Regions from separate parts of the Sporosarcina sp. P26b genome, predicted to be linked through region 2. Evidence: riboswitches for the same ligand, from Rfam matches in the RefSeq annotation. Region 2 holds a riboswitch; each other region holds the start of a gene.

Region 1 (3,200 bases), on a different contig from region 2:
GTTGATCACGCGCAATCGGCTTTCCGCAGCGATTGCTTTCGGTAATTGATCGATGACATCTTGTTCTGAGTATAATTGCTGTCTATGAAGATTAGTCCATTCCAAAATATCGCGATCGACAATGGTCAGTTCGCCGACGCCTGCCCGCACTAGCATCTCCGCTCCTGAAGAGCCAAGAGCACCCGCTCCTAAGACAAAAACTTTTGCTTCGCGTATACGTTGTTGTCCAATTGGTCCGATGGGTGCAAACAGTTCTTGCCGAGAATATTTACTGCTCAAGTCGTCACAAGCCCTTCAGTCGGACTGCTAGCCACGCCATAATCACGAACTGGCATACGTCCAGCTTTATAACCGAGACGTCCCGCTTCAATCGCGAGCTTCATTGCCTCTGCCATCATGACGGGATTGGCGGCTTCCGATACGGCTGTGTTCAGCAATACACCGTCTGCGCCGAGTTCCATCGCGAAAGCGGCGTCTTTTGGAGAGCCGACCCCTGCGTCAATAATGACGGGTACATTGGACTGCTCAATGATGAATGACAAATTCAACGGATTCAGAATGCCTCTGCCTGAACCGATTGGCGCAGCGCCTGGCATGATAGCGTGAACGCCTAATTCGCATAGTTTTCTTGCAAGTACTACATCGTCTGACGTATAGGGTAGTACAATGAAACCTTCCTCTAACAGCATTTCAGACGCACGTAATGTTTCCACTGGATCAGGAAGTAATGAACGGCTACAGCCGATGATTTCCACCTTTACCATGTCGCAAAGTCCCGAAGCTTTGGCGAGACGTGCGATATGTACGGCTTCTTCCGCTGTGCTGGCGCCTGCGGTATTCGGAAGCAATGTATAGCGCGTTAAATCAAGTTGTTCGAGAAAATTGGGTTGCGATGCTTCAAAAATATCCATGCGTCGTACTGCGAACGTCAGGATCTCTGCTTCTGATACCGCCACTGCTTGCTTTTGAATATCAAATGAAGGATATTTCCCCGTGCCTAGTAATAAACGTGAAGAGAATTCTTTATCTGCAATTTTTAACATGTTCATCCGCCTCCTACAAAATGTATGATTTCAATTTGGTCTCGGTCCATGATCGGTGCGTCGTAGTGATCTTTCTGCAAAATTTCCTTGTTTTTCTCCACGATCAAAATACGATCGCCAAGTCCTAAGTGCTCAAGTAACTGCTGGATCGTCCCTACTTCAGGAATGACGGGAAACGATTTGCCGTTCAGATCAATCATTTTCTCCATGAGATACCTCTCCTTTTCTATAACTCTGCAAAGTTTTCAGTGAACGCATAGGGGATAATACAGCGACGCCTGCCACGTGGTTTTGCTGTAAATTAGGTAAGTGATGCGGCTGAATTCCACCGATAGCATACACAGGAATCGAACTATACTGTGCAATAGAAAACAATTCTTCCGTTCCACGCGCTGGCAGCCCAGGTTTCGAAGGCGTTTCAAAAACATGCCCGTACAATAGCCAGTCTGCTCCCTCATTCATAGCTACCTTTGCCTCTTCCAATGAATGAATCGAGCAACCGAAAGAGAGCTCGGGGAATTCTCGATATGCATCCTGTAACGACATACCATAGCCAGTCAGTTGCACTTTTTTAAGCTTCAGTCTTCTAGCCAAGTGAGGTCTGGCATGAAGAATGAGCTTGTCGAGTGGGAATTCAGCACTTGCAAGACGCGTAACTAAATCTACTAGCTGTTCATCTAACTTGGACTTTTCCCGCAAGATAATAGCATCAAGAAACGGTGCTGTGTGCAGCAAATGTAGTGTCAGTTCATCCACCGAAAGACGGTCGTCAGTCACGCCAAGTAACTTCATTCATTCCCCTCCAATAGAAAAAACCACTTCCCGAATCGGAAAGTGGTAGAAATGTCGACAGAAATACATAAGTAACGACTCGCCACTTCCCTCCGCAGGTGCTAACCTGTTCAGGTAATAAGGGTTTCAGAGCCACACTCTTTTCTCAGTCCTTGTAAAGGATTCCCCTAATGGTCAAAATATTTGGTTTTCAGAACTAGCCTATCACGTGTACGGTAGAATGAAAAGCGTTTCTTTTACAAAAGCAATAAAGCATCCAAATCTAGAATTTCTACTGCTTTCATACTGGGCTGGCGAATCCAGCCAGACTCTTCGAAAGCGCTTAATTTTCGACTGATTGTTTCAGGTGTCGTCCCTAGGTGAGAGGCTAGGTCTTTGCGACTCATTGGTAGTTCGACTATCAATTGTCTTTGTTCTTCTGATAAGTCAACTAGGTAAAGGGCAATACGCGTTTCTGCTGATTCCATACCGATTCGTGCCGCCCGTTGTTCCGTTCGGGCAAGGCGGGAGGAGAATTCCTCCAACATCTTCAATGAAATCGCGGGGTGCTCTTGTAGAAGTTGCTGCATTTGGTCCCGTTGAATAACACATAGTTCTACGGGTTCAAGTGTTTCTGCATAGGCGTCATGAGGTTTAGCATCAAATAACGATAGCTCGCCTGTGAAATCTCCGGGTTGTAGTATTCGTACGATTTGCTCTTTGCCGTTTTCTGATAGGCGATATATTTTGATCCGTCCTTTGTGCAATATATACAAGCCTTCGGAGCGGTCGCCTTCATTGTAAATAATTTGTCCACGCGGGTAGGGGGTGCTTCGCGCAAGTTCTACAATGTGCTTCATCTGATCTTTTTCCAAGTGATTGAACAGTGGAACAAGTGATACACACATTCGATGATCGGTCGTGTCATTGTGGGGCTGCTGACTCATTCACTTTCACCTCGCTTACATTTCGTTTGGACGCTTTGTCACTAGTATAGCGTATTAATCGAATGGCGTTCAATATGACAAGAAGCACACTTGCTTCGTGGATAAGCATGCCGGATGCTAGGAAGACTTTGCCTAGCAGTACACCGATTAGCAATAAAACTACTGTGCCAACTGCGAAAAATGTGTTTTGCTTCATATTGTTCACAGTCGCTTTCGATAATGCATAGGCGTGGGCGAATTGATCTAGTCGATCCGCCATCAAGACGATATCCGCTGTTTCCATGGAAATGTCTGTTCCGCCTTTACCCATTGCCAGCCCGATATCTGCAGTGGCGATTGCCGGCGCATCATTGATTCCGTCACCTGCCATCGCTACTCGATGTCCTTGCGCTTTCAACTTTTGGACAGCGGCTACTTTGTCTTCAGGTAACAGCTCTGC
Region 2 (3,200 bases):
TGATCAGTACAGTGACTGCAACTTTTCCCCAAATGCTGTAGCCGAACCACAGCACGAAAATCGGTGCAAGCGCAATGACGGGAATCGTCTGTGACGCAATCAAAAGTGGATAAAACGCTTGCTCGATAGGCTTCTTGCTATACATCGCGATCGCAAGCGCCGATCCGATAAGTATCGAAATAATTAGGCCGATTACTATTGTTGCAGCTGTCGGAGGTAAATGGTGGATAAACAGCTCCGACTTTAGTTCCCATAACTTGAGTAGAATCGCAGATGGAGACGGGAATAAGAAGCTTTTATCATAAAGACGCGCTCCGATTTCCCATATGCCAAGTAGGATCACGACGAAAAATATGGAACTACTATAAGAAGTAATCTTTTTCATAGTGGTGCCTCCGAACGTAGCTCCATGATGAGTTGTTGCTTTAATTCAACCAGTTCTGGGCGTGCCAAGTCTCTCATCGTACGTGGTCGATCAAGAGGAACGACTACTTCGCGGATTGTCCGCACAGGTTTTTCAGCAAGTACAAAGATACGATCAGATAGAAATAATGCTTCGTCGATATCATGGGTGATGAAGACAATGGTTTTATCGAGCCTCTTCCACTGATCAATTAGCCACTCTTGCATCGTCAAGCGGGTAATGGCGTCGAGCGCACTAAAAGGCTCGTCCAGCAATAAAATATCAGAGCCGGTTAGAATCGTTCGTAAAAAAGAAACACGTTGACGCATACCACCTGATAAGTTGCCAGGGTAAGAGTTTTCTTCACCAGCTAGCCCAAAATCTGCAAGGAGCTGGATCATCTCATCGGAAGTCGTTTTGGCACTTTGGAGTTCCACTGGCAATCGAACATTTTCTAGAATGGTTCGCCAAGGCATGAGTAAATCTTGCTGCGGCATGTAACCGACTTTTCCTAAACGCCTCGTTACGACTTCACCGTTCAATGAAATTTCTCCACTGTCAGGATTCTCAAGGCCAGTAACTAATCGGAACAACGTACTCTTCCCGTAACCACTTGGTCCAATGATGCTGACGAATTCGCCTTCATTTACATGCCAATCAACTTGGTCAAAAATAGCCGTCGGTTTTGAAGCTTTGGTTGCTTGATAATGAAAGGATACATCGGTAAATTCTAAAATTTTATTAGGCATATTCTTTTCACATCTCTTTTCTTCAAAAATCCACACAAAAAAACCACTTCTTTTGTGCGAAGCGGTTGCATAGTTCGGCCAAGACCGGTCATATGTCCACTTCCCTCCGCTAGCATTATCTAGAGCAGGTTTAAGGGTTAAGGCAAATAGCCTCTCTCAGCAAAAGCACCCCTAGTGTTTATCCATGTCTTATCGTTTCATATTCTAGTAAAGTAGTCAACTTTAATTCAGTAAATATTTTGAATGTCGATAAAACTATTCTTTTCACTCATTAATAGCAAGCATCTTGCATTTCATTGAAAATCTATGTAGTATAATGACTATCAGACCGAAATGGTATTACGGTCAATTTCGAAGGGTGTGGCAAAATGGATCGTAGGGAAGAAATCATGTTGGCGGCTGGAAAATCGTTTACGATGTTTGGCTATAAGGCGACGACAATGGACCAAGTAGCGAAAATAGCGAATGTGGGGAAAGGTACTATCTATACGTTTTTCTCGAATAAAGAAGAATTATTTCATTCGATCGTCTGGAATATGGTGAACGAAATGAAAGAGGCGTCGGAAAGAACGGCTATAGAAGGGGCATCGTTTCAAGAGAATGCCCATGCGCGTATTATGCAGTTATTGAAGTTTCGTGAGACGCATCAGTTATTCATTAAGCTGATTGAAGAGGAAAAAGAGTTACGCACACCAGCTGTCGGGGATGTGTTAACTTCTATAGAGAAGGAAATATTGCAGTTTATTGCTAGTAAGATTGAACGCGGTGTTGCCAAAGGTGAATTGAAGCCATGTAATAGTGAACTGATCGCGTATCTATTATTCAAATCTTATTTGGCGTTAGTAGTGGATTGGTCGAAAACGCATGATGACCAGCTGACTGAGGAGCAAATCACAGATGTGTTGAACTATACGATTTTCTCTAGTCTATTGGTGTGATATGCGAATGTCGGAATACAGAGCGAGGGTTTATACTAGATGAATAAAATATTGTTTATAGTCAAACGGGATCTCCGGAATATATTCAAGAATAAAGCGGCGCTCATCGTCATTGCAGCCATTGCATTTCTACCGTCGCTCTATGCCTGGATGAACATTTTGGCTTCGTGGGATCCATATTCCAATACGAAAGGCGTATCAGTAGCGATTGTTAGTGAAGATCAAGGCGCAGAAATTGAGGGTAAGGAATTCAATGTCGGAGACGAAGTAATCGTTTCGCTGACCAAGAATGATGATCTCGGTTGGCAGTTCGTGACGAAAGACGAAGCCTTAAAAGGTGTTAAGCACGGCGATTACTACGCTGCGATTATCATCCCCAAGAATTTCTCGGAAAATTTAAGCAGTATCGTTACAGACGATATTAAACAACCGACATTGGATTATTATATCAATGAAAAGATTAATGCGATTTCTCCAAAAGTAGCAGGCAAGGGCGCATCTGCTATAGTAGAGAATATCGATAGCACGTTCGTTGAAGAAGCGAACAAAGCAGTGATCAAGGTATTCAATAATCTAGGAGTGGAACTGGAAAACAATCGTGTCAATATTGAAAAACTACGCGATTTAGTTTATCAACTAGAATATGATATTCCCGACATTTATTCGAAATTGCAGCTAGTGGATAAAGGGTTAAATTTCGCGGATTCTTCTATTGATCGTGTGGATCTGGTATTGGACGATGTCAATTCGGTGCATGAGAATGCGAAAAAACTGAATGCACGATTGATCAGCAAGTTGCAAGAGAATGAAAAGACCGTGGATAATACATTGCGGGTCATTACATCCAACTTGGAGAGTGCGCAAACCGCATTCCGTAAAGTGCCTGATCTGACAAGTGAATTGTCAGGTAAAGGGGAAGATGTGGATCGTATCGTCGATTCACTGCGCGATAAGCAAGGTAAATTGGAAGATACAAATGCTAGGTTAGATGATATTTATGATTATTTGAAGAAGCAGGATCAGAATTTAAAAGATTCATCCAATATTAAAGACTTGCAGAGTTCTTTGAGTGACAGCGTGGCGGATTTAAGTCGTCTGAAGAAGAACTTG
Region 3 (3,200 bases), on a different contig from region 2:
TAAAGCATCACCCGTTAATGCACCATCACCTTTTTCGCGCAACTGAAAACACGTAACACCGCCACGAAGTGCTGCTTCCAATACAGCTAAGGGCTCATGATTTTTTACGTTTGGCGTACCCATGACAAAGTATAAGCCCAATGCTTTCTTCACTTCTACATGTCGCATCAGAGCATCTCCCTTTTTAACTGTCCATATGCCCAATGATTCGTAGGACCATGACCTGAGCCGAGTTGTAAGCCATTTTCAATTGCTGCTTGAATGAATTGCTTTGCCTCGGCTACTGAATCGGGTAGAGAATAACCTCTTGCAAGAAACGCAGTCAAAGCAGCTGCAAACGTGCAACCCGTTCCATGTGTGTCTTTCGTTTGGATCCAAGGGGTAGTGACTGTGAATGATTGTCCGTCCGCATCAGCATAATAGTCTTTCGCATCGAGCACGTCACTGCGATGCCCGCCTTTTATGACCACAGCATTTGCACCGAGCTGGATAAGTTTTTCTGCTGCTAGTTGAATCTCTTCATCAGTACAGATCTTCATGTCTGTCAGTACTTCTGCTTCCGGAATGTTTGGCGTTATCACAGTTGCAAGTGGTATTAACTGTTCCTTCAGTGCCTCAATTGCTTGTTGTTGTAATAAAGAATGTCCACCTTTAGCAATCATCACAGGATCGATCACTAATGGAATAGGTGGATATTCTTTTAATAAAGAGGCGACTGCCGTAATGATTTCGGCTGAAAATAGCATACCAGTCTTACAGGCTTTCACGTCAAAGTCGTCGAGTACGGCTTTCATTTGTGCGGTTACACCGTCAGCTTGTACCGGATACACATTTTGTACACCTAATGTATTTTGTGCGGTTACTGCCGTAATAGCGGAAGTGCCAAATACACCGAGCTCTTGAAAAGTCTTCAAATCAGCCTGGATTCCCGCACCACCACCACTGTCTGATCCTGCAATAGTCATAGCTACTTGAATTGTCATTAAAAAACCTCCTATCTTTTACACAAAGTATGTTTTTGTTTCGCGATCTAAAGAATGTAAGATATTTAAGAAGTTCATCGCAAAGTCTCCAGGACCTATGGAAATCTGCGCCGTTTGTTCTCCAGCACGCTTATAAAATGAAAGTGCATCTGCTGCTGCTTCCATAGGGCTCTCTATTCCCACCGCTAGAAAAGCACCCACAACTGAACTAAGTAAACAACCTGTTCCAGTAATCGTCGTCATCATTGGATGTCCACCTGTAATAGATACTGTCGTGTGTCCATCAGTGACGATATCCACTTCGCCCGAAACTGCTACTAGACAGTTATGCTTGCGTGCTGTCTGTTTTGCAACGTCTTCAATGTCTGCTTGTCCTTCTCCAGCATCTACTCCTTTGGCGTTCCATGGAATATCTGCAATTGCCGCCAACTCCCCAGCATTACAACGAACTAATGTGACGTCTACTTCGTCTAAAACTTTGAGAACACTTGCTTTACGAAAAGGCGTTGCACCTGCCCCAACTGGATCCAATACAACAGGTTTTCCGGCTGCACGTGCACTTTTCCCTGATAGAATCATTGCGTCGACCGTTTGTTGTTTTAACGTTCCAATATTTAGAATGCTACAAGCGGCGATTCTTGCGATATCTTCCGCCTCTTCCACCGCATCGGCCATTACAGGAGATGCGCCTATTGCGAGTAACCCGTTAGCTTGGAAGTTGGCTACCACAAAATTCGTGATGCAGTGGACAAGTGGTTGCTCTTGTCGCAGTTGTTGAATAAGCTGCATGTTTCTTTTCCCCCTTATAAAGGTATATATACAAAAAGCCCATACTAGGATGGGCGGTTGGGTATAAAAACTACCCACTTCCCTCCGCTAGGTTGTCCTAGATCAGGTTCAAAGGGTTTGCATAATTGCATCTCAGCCAAATGTTGGCACCCCTAGTGGTGACTATGTATCAGACAAGCTAATTATATCATATAGATGGGTTAGGATAAAATGATCCTGCAATAAACAGATTGACAAGTATGAAAATGAGTGTTTGCGCTTAGGTGGTCAAGTATAACCGTATGCTAAACGTTACATAATTATCTGAAGAAGTCTTATCTTTTTCAGATGAAATGGATATAAAGGAGTAGATCGCAAATGGAGAAATTATTCGAAATTCAACAAATGGACCATTCATTGGATAATATATCGTTTACGTGGAGTGACATAGGTGGTTATTACCGTGTCTATAAAAATGACCGACAAGTATATGAAGGAACAGCTCCGAAGTTTTCGGATGGGGAGTTGGATCCGTCACATCCTTTCCAATACACGGTGGAACGAGTAGCGGAAGGACGGGTTCAAGATGTAATTGTTATCCAGACATCTGCCCTGACTGAAGTTCAGGAAGATGAACATCCTTTGCAACGATTAGTCATCACAACGATTGCCGCTTCATCACAAATTGCTCTGTCATGGGAGTGGATCAAAGATGTGGAGAAGTTCGATATTTACCGCAACGGTCAATATCTCGAAACAATTACGGATAATCGTTTTATTGATCGTGACATAAGTTCTTCGGAGGCGGTAGTATACAGTGTCTCGGCAACGTGTCCGTTGATTGACAGCAATCAGAAAATGAATGTCAGTAAATCGATCGCATCCAAAGTGTATGAAGTGATTATGCCTCCGAATCCGAATAATAAACCAACAGAAGAAATCTATACTTTTTCTGTACGTGTAAAGCAACGGGATCAATTGCTTACACCGATTGCTGACAGAAAAAAAGTAAATGAAGTGAAGCAATGGAAGTTCCGCTATGCAACGTTTTTAAAAGAAGATATCATAAAAAACCCGAATCTCTTTTCACCAATTCCATATTTCACAGGTGATGATCGAGATTTCAACCCAGAAGGAAAAAGCTTCCGTACCCGTGTGGACATAGAAGGAGAGTTTATCGGAGGCGATAGCACACTGCAATTTACGAAAGCCACTGGACCTTCAATTGGCATGAATTATATGAAACGATATAAGCGCCATGACCATGCATCTGTAGACGGTATAGAAATTGAGCGATTAGAAGGGAAATCGACTGAAGTTCTTTTTGCAATCAACCATGACGTAGGTAATCCACTAACCGCTTCACCGCCTATTCATTATGAAGTGAAAGCGCATTTAGACCAGCAAGGAAACCTAGACCTAGTTGGCTATCATAACGATGCGCCACAT
Region 4 (3,200 bases), on a different contig from region 2:
GGTCCGCCATCTGCTTCGCCAGACACTTCTAAACCATGCCAATGAAATGTTGTTTCTTCATCTAATTCATTTATCGTATTTATTTTTACAGTTTCACCCTTTCTAAATTGTAGAACGGGTCCTACTAAATCTCCGTTATATCCAAAAGTTTCTGTAGTCACATTATCAAATATGTTCACGCTTCCCTTTTGCGCCTTAACAGTATATTCGGTGCCTACTGTCGTTTCACTAGTTAATAAGGGTGGGATGTTTATTTCATTCTCACCAGTCGAATCTTTTAATCTCACTACATTATTATGGCTCATATGTCCGTTACCCATTGTCGAACCATCCATCATAGAATGCTGTTCATTGCTCGTCTGGTTCATCATATGTTCATTACTCTGTTCATTCGATTGCGCATCACTACTGCATCCACTGATCAATAATGCACACAATGAGAATATAACAACTTGCGTTTTTCTACTCATTTAAATATCTCCTTTATCTATTGTCATCAAGGGTAGTATAGCTGATACATGTGGAAAAACTATGCACATTTCATACATATGGTCGTGAAAATGAAACTTTCTCCATACAAAAAGGATACCCGGGTATATTACTATCCTGGTATCCCTCACTTTGTAATTAAAATCTAGATCTAGATGGTTTTTTCATCGGTGCTTTATTCATTAGGTAGGATATAAAGGTATCATCCTCAAGGCTCGGATTCGACGAGTTCAGTAGCAATGCTAAGTTTTTCGCATCATCTAGTGCCCTGTGTGCGTTCTGTACTTGAATCCGATGTGCTCTCAGTAATTGTTGAAGCTTACCATTCTCAAAGCCATAGTTTTTCCATTTAATTTGTCTAACAGAACAATACCAGTCCATGTCGAGAGTTTCCGGTAATAGTCTACTGACAAAGCCCCTGTCAAATGAAGCATTATGCGCCACAATGCCGTCTGCTCGATCGAGTATCGATAGAATTCTGTCCATGTCGAGTGACTTCCCTCTTACCATCTGATCAGTGATGCCCGTTAGGTTTGTAATCATTGGCGTTATAGAGTAGAACGGCTCTTGAAACTCACAATATTCATCTGCTACCCGAACAATCCGGTTATTATCGTATTCGCCAAGCATAACACCCAGTTCAATTACATCGCTTGCCTCTGCTCTCATACCTGTAGTTTCTACGTCAATGAACGCTATATGTTTCGTCATGTAAAAACTCCTTTAAATCTATTTAAATTCGTATATGGCATGCAATTAGGATCAATTTGTATCCTATTAGTATAACAGGATTTCAACACACTGTAACGAAATTAACCTACTTCGGGATTCGCACTTCATCCAACTTTTGAAGTGGTTGCCAGACAAATTGATGTGCTGTATACTAGGATTGCTTACATAAATGTCCGTACGGGTGCTTGAGTGAATCAGGCTGAGATAGCAGAGGAATCCACTGCTGACCGTTAATCTGATCTGGGTAATGCCAGCGTAGAGAGCGTAATCGATGGAAATTTACAGGAATCTCTTTCCTTCCTCGGCCGTCTGCTCTTCAGACGGCTTTTTTGTATAGACAAATAAGAAGGAGTGGAAAAGTTTGAAGAAATTAAAGTTTACCGATATTTTGATCACGATCATGATCGGGGTAGTATTTGGGGTATTGATGAAGTTTTGGGACGATTTATATACCGTCGTCAAACCGATTCTCCCCGTTGCACGTCAATTGATTTACGGCATGTGGTTCATGGTGGGACCGTTCGCCTTTTTACTATTACGTAAGCCCGGTACCGCATTGATCGCAAGCATTGCAGGCGCTTCCTTGTCTGCATTCGCAGGACATGGGATTGAAGTATTGATGTACGGGTTCATGCAAGGTCTTGCTGCAGAATTACTATTCGCCGCATTCCGATATAAGCGCTACACGATAGTAGTCGCCGGAATGGCTGGTATTGCTTCTTGCCTCGCGAGTTTCGGACTCGATTTGGTTTATGGATATGCAGCACTTGAAACTTGGGCACTTATAGTGAAATACGGGTTACGTGCAATTAGTGCATTCATCTTCACAGGTATTTTTGCTGTACTAATTGTTAAAGCGATTGAAGCAACCGGCGTGACATCTTTAATCCGCCCTGTTGATAAGAAAGAATATACTTTGCTCGATCAGTAAACGCGGAGGAATGATTCAACTATGCCTAACATCAGTGTTACCGATTTACGACTGAAGTTTCCCGGAGAGAATTCACTGGTTTTTAAAGATCTTTCTTTTTCCGTTCAGCCTGGTGAAAAAGTGCTCATGCTTGGACCAAGCGGCTGTGGTAAATCTACTTTACTGCAAGTGCTGAGTGGAATTATCCCGCATTCCATCGAATTGCCAATGAAAACAAAAGACGTCCAACTGCCTGACTCATGGGGATTCGTTTTTCAAGATCCCGAAACGCAGTTTTGCATGACCTATGTCGATGAAGAACTTGCATTTGTTTTGGAAAACCTTCAAGTACCGCGTGAAGAGATGGCCCCTCTTATAGAGGAAGTGTTGAAACGCGTGGACTTGAATTTAGAAAACGTTCATACACCCATCAATGAAATGTCTCAAGGCATGAAACAACGACTAGCTTTGGCTACAGTGTTATTACTTGAACCCGACGTATTATTTCTGGACGAACCTTCTGCTTTACTTGATCCAGAAGGCACGCAGCAAATTTGGTCTGCTATCAAAGCAGCAGCTACAAATAAAACCGTACTCATTGTCGAGCATAAAATTGATTTGATTGCCGATTGGGTCGATCGCGTGGTGCTATTTAATGATCAAGGAGTCATTATAGCGGATGGACCTCCAGACACTATCTTTACAAACAACCAAGAAGAACTGAAGCGCTATGGCATTTGGTATCCGGGGGTTTGGGAAGAATATAAAACGTCCGAAGCATTTCAATCGATGATGAAAAACCGTCAAGCAGTTGCATCTCAAGAGAAAATTAAGATTCGAGACTTTCACGGCTATCGCGGTCAAGCGGAGAAGATTTCTGTCAAACAAGCGACCGTACAGGCTGGTGACTGGATTTCGATTGTTGGAGAAAATGGCTCTGGTAAAAGCACATTGCTTCTATCTCTCATGCAACTACTTCGCACTGACGGTGTCTATGAAGTTAACGGTGTACCGATTGTGTGGAAAAAGAAGAAGCGACAACTTCCTAAAGGTCTGTCGCTCGTTTTCC

Evidence for each region. A riboswitch is a leader RNA that binds a small molecule or an ion and turns the genes downstream of it on or off. The one in region 2 is predicted to bind thiamine pyrophosphate.
Region 1: it holds a riboswitch for thiamine pyrophosphate, as region 2 does, so the genes downstream of both, CSV69_RS07295 (thiamine phosphate synthase) here and CSV69_RS07960 (ABC transporter ATP-binding protein) in region 2, are expected to answer to the same signal.
Region 3: it holds a riboswitch for thiamine pyrophosphate, as region 2 does, so the genes downstream of both, thiM (hydroxyethylthiazole kinase) here and CSV69_RS07960 (ABC transporter ATP-binding protein) in region 2, are expected to answer to the same signal.
Region 4: it holds a riboswitch for thiamine pyrophosphate, as region 2 does, so the genes downstream of both, CSV69_RS11490 (ECF transporter S component) here and CSV69_RS07960 (ABC transporter ATP-binding protein) in region 2, are expected to answer to the same signal.

Annotation. Positions count from the first base shown of each region.
Region 1 is NZ_PDYW01000005.1:92,543-95,742, forward strand. It holds gene CSV69_RS07280 (ThiF family adenylyltransferase) at 1-279, opposite strand, end outside; gene CSV69_RS07285 (thiazole synthase) at 276-1,049, opposite strand; gene thiS (sulfur carrier protein ThiS) at 1,046-1,252, opposite strand; gene CSV69_RS07295 (thiamine phosphate synthase) at 1,236-1,835, opposite strand; TPP riboswitch at 1,906-2,014, opposite strand; gene CSV69_RS07300 (Crp/Fnr family transcriptional regulator) at 2,072-2,761, opposite strand; gene CSV69_RS07305 (heavy metal translocating P-type ATPase) at 2,739-3,200, opposite strand, start outside.
Region 2 is NZ_PDYW01000006.1:30,489-33,688, forward strand. It holds gene CSV69_RS07955 (ABC transporter permease) at 1-385, opposite strand, end outside; gene CSV69_RS07960 (ABC transporter ATP-binding protein) at 382-1,152, opposite strand; TPP riboswitch at 1,237-1,335, opposite strand; gene CSV69_RS07965 (TetR/AcrR family transcriptional regulator) at 1,521-2,090, shown strand; gene CSV69_RS07970 (YhgE/Pip family protein) at 2,130-3,200, shown strand, end outside.
Region 3 is NZ_PDYW01000004.1:173,372-176,571, reverse strand. It holds gene thiE (thiamine phosphate synthase) at 1-168, opposite strand, end outside; gene thiD (bifunctional hydroxymethylpyrimidine kinase/phosphomethylpyrimidine kinase) at 168-983, opposite strand; gene thiM (hydroxyethylthiazole kinase) at 1,002-1,772, opposite strand; TPP riboswitch at 1,835-1,936, opposite strand; gene CSV69_RS06485 (DUF3238 domain-containing protein) at 2,130-3,200, shown strand, end outside.
Region 4 is NZ_PDYW01000013.1:19,796-22,995, forward strand. It holds gene CSV69_RS11480 (multicopper oxidase family protein) at 1-470, opposite strand, end outside; gene CSV69_RS11485 (exonuclease domain-containing protein) at 628-1,200, opposite strand; TPP riboswitch at 1,389-1,500, shown strand; gene CSV69_RS11490 (ECF transporter S component) at 1,583-2,152, shown strand; gene CSV69_RS11495 (ABC transporter ATP-binding protein) at 2,174-3,200, shown strand, end outside.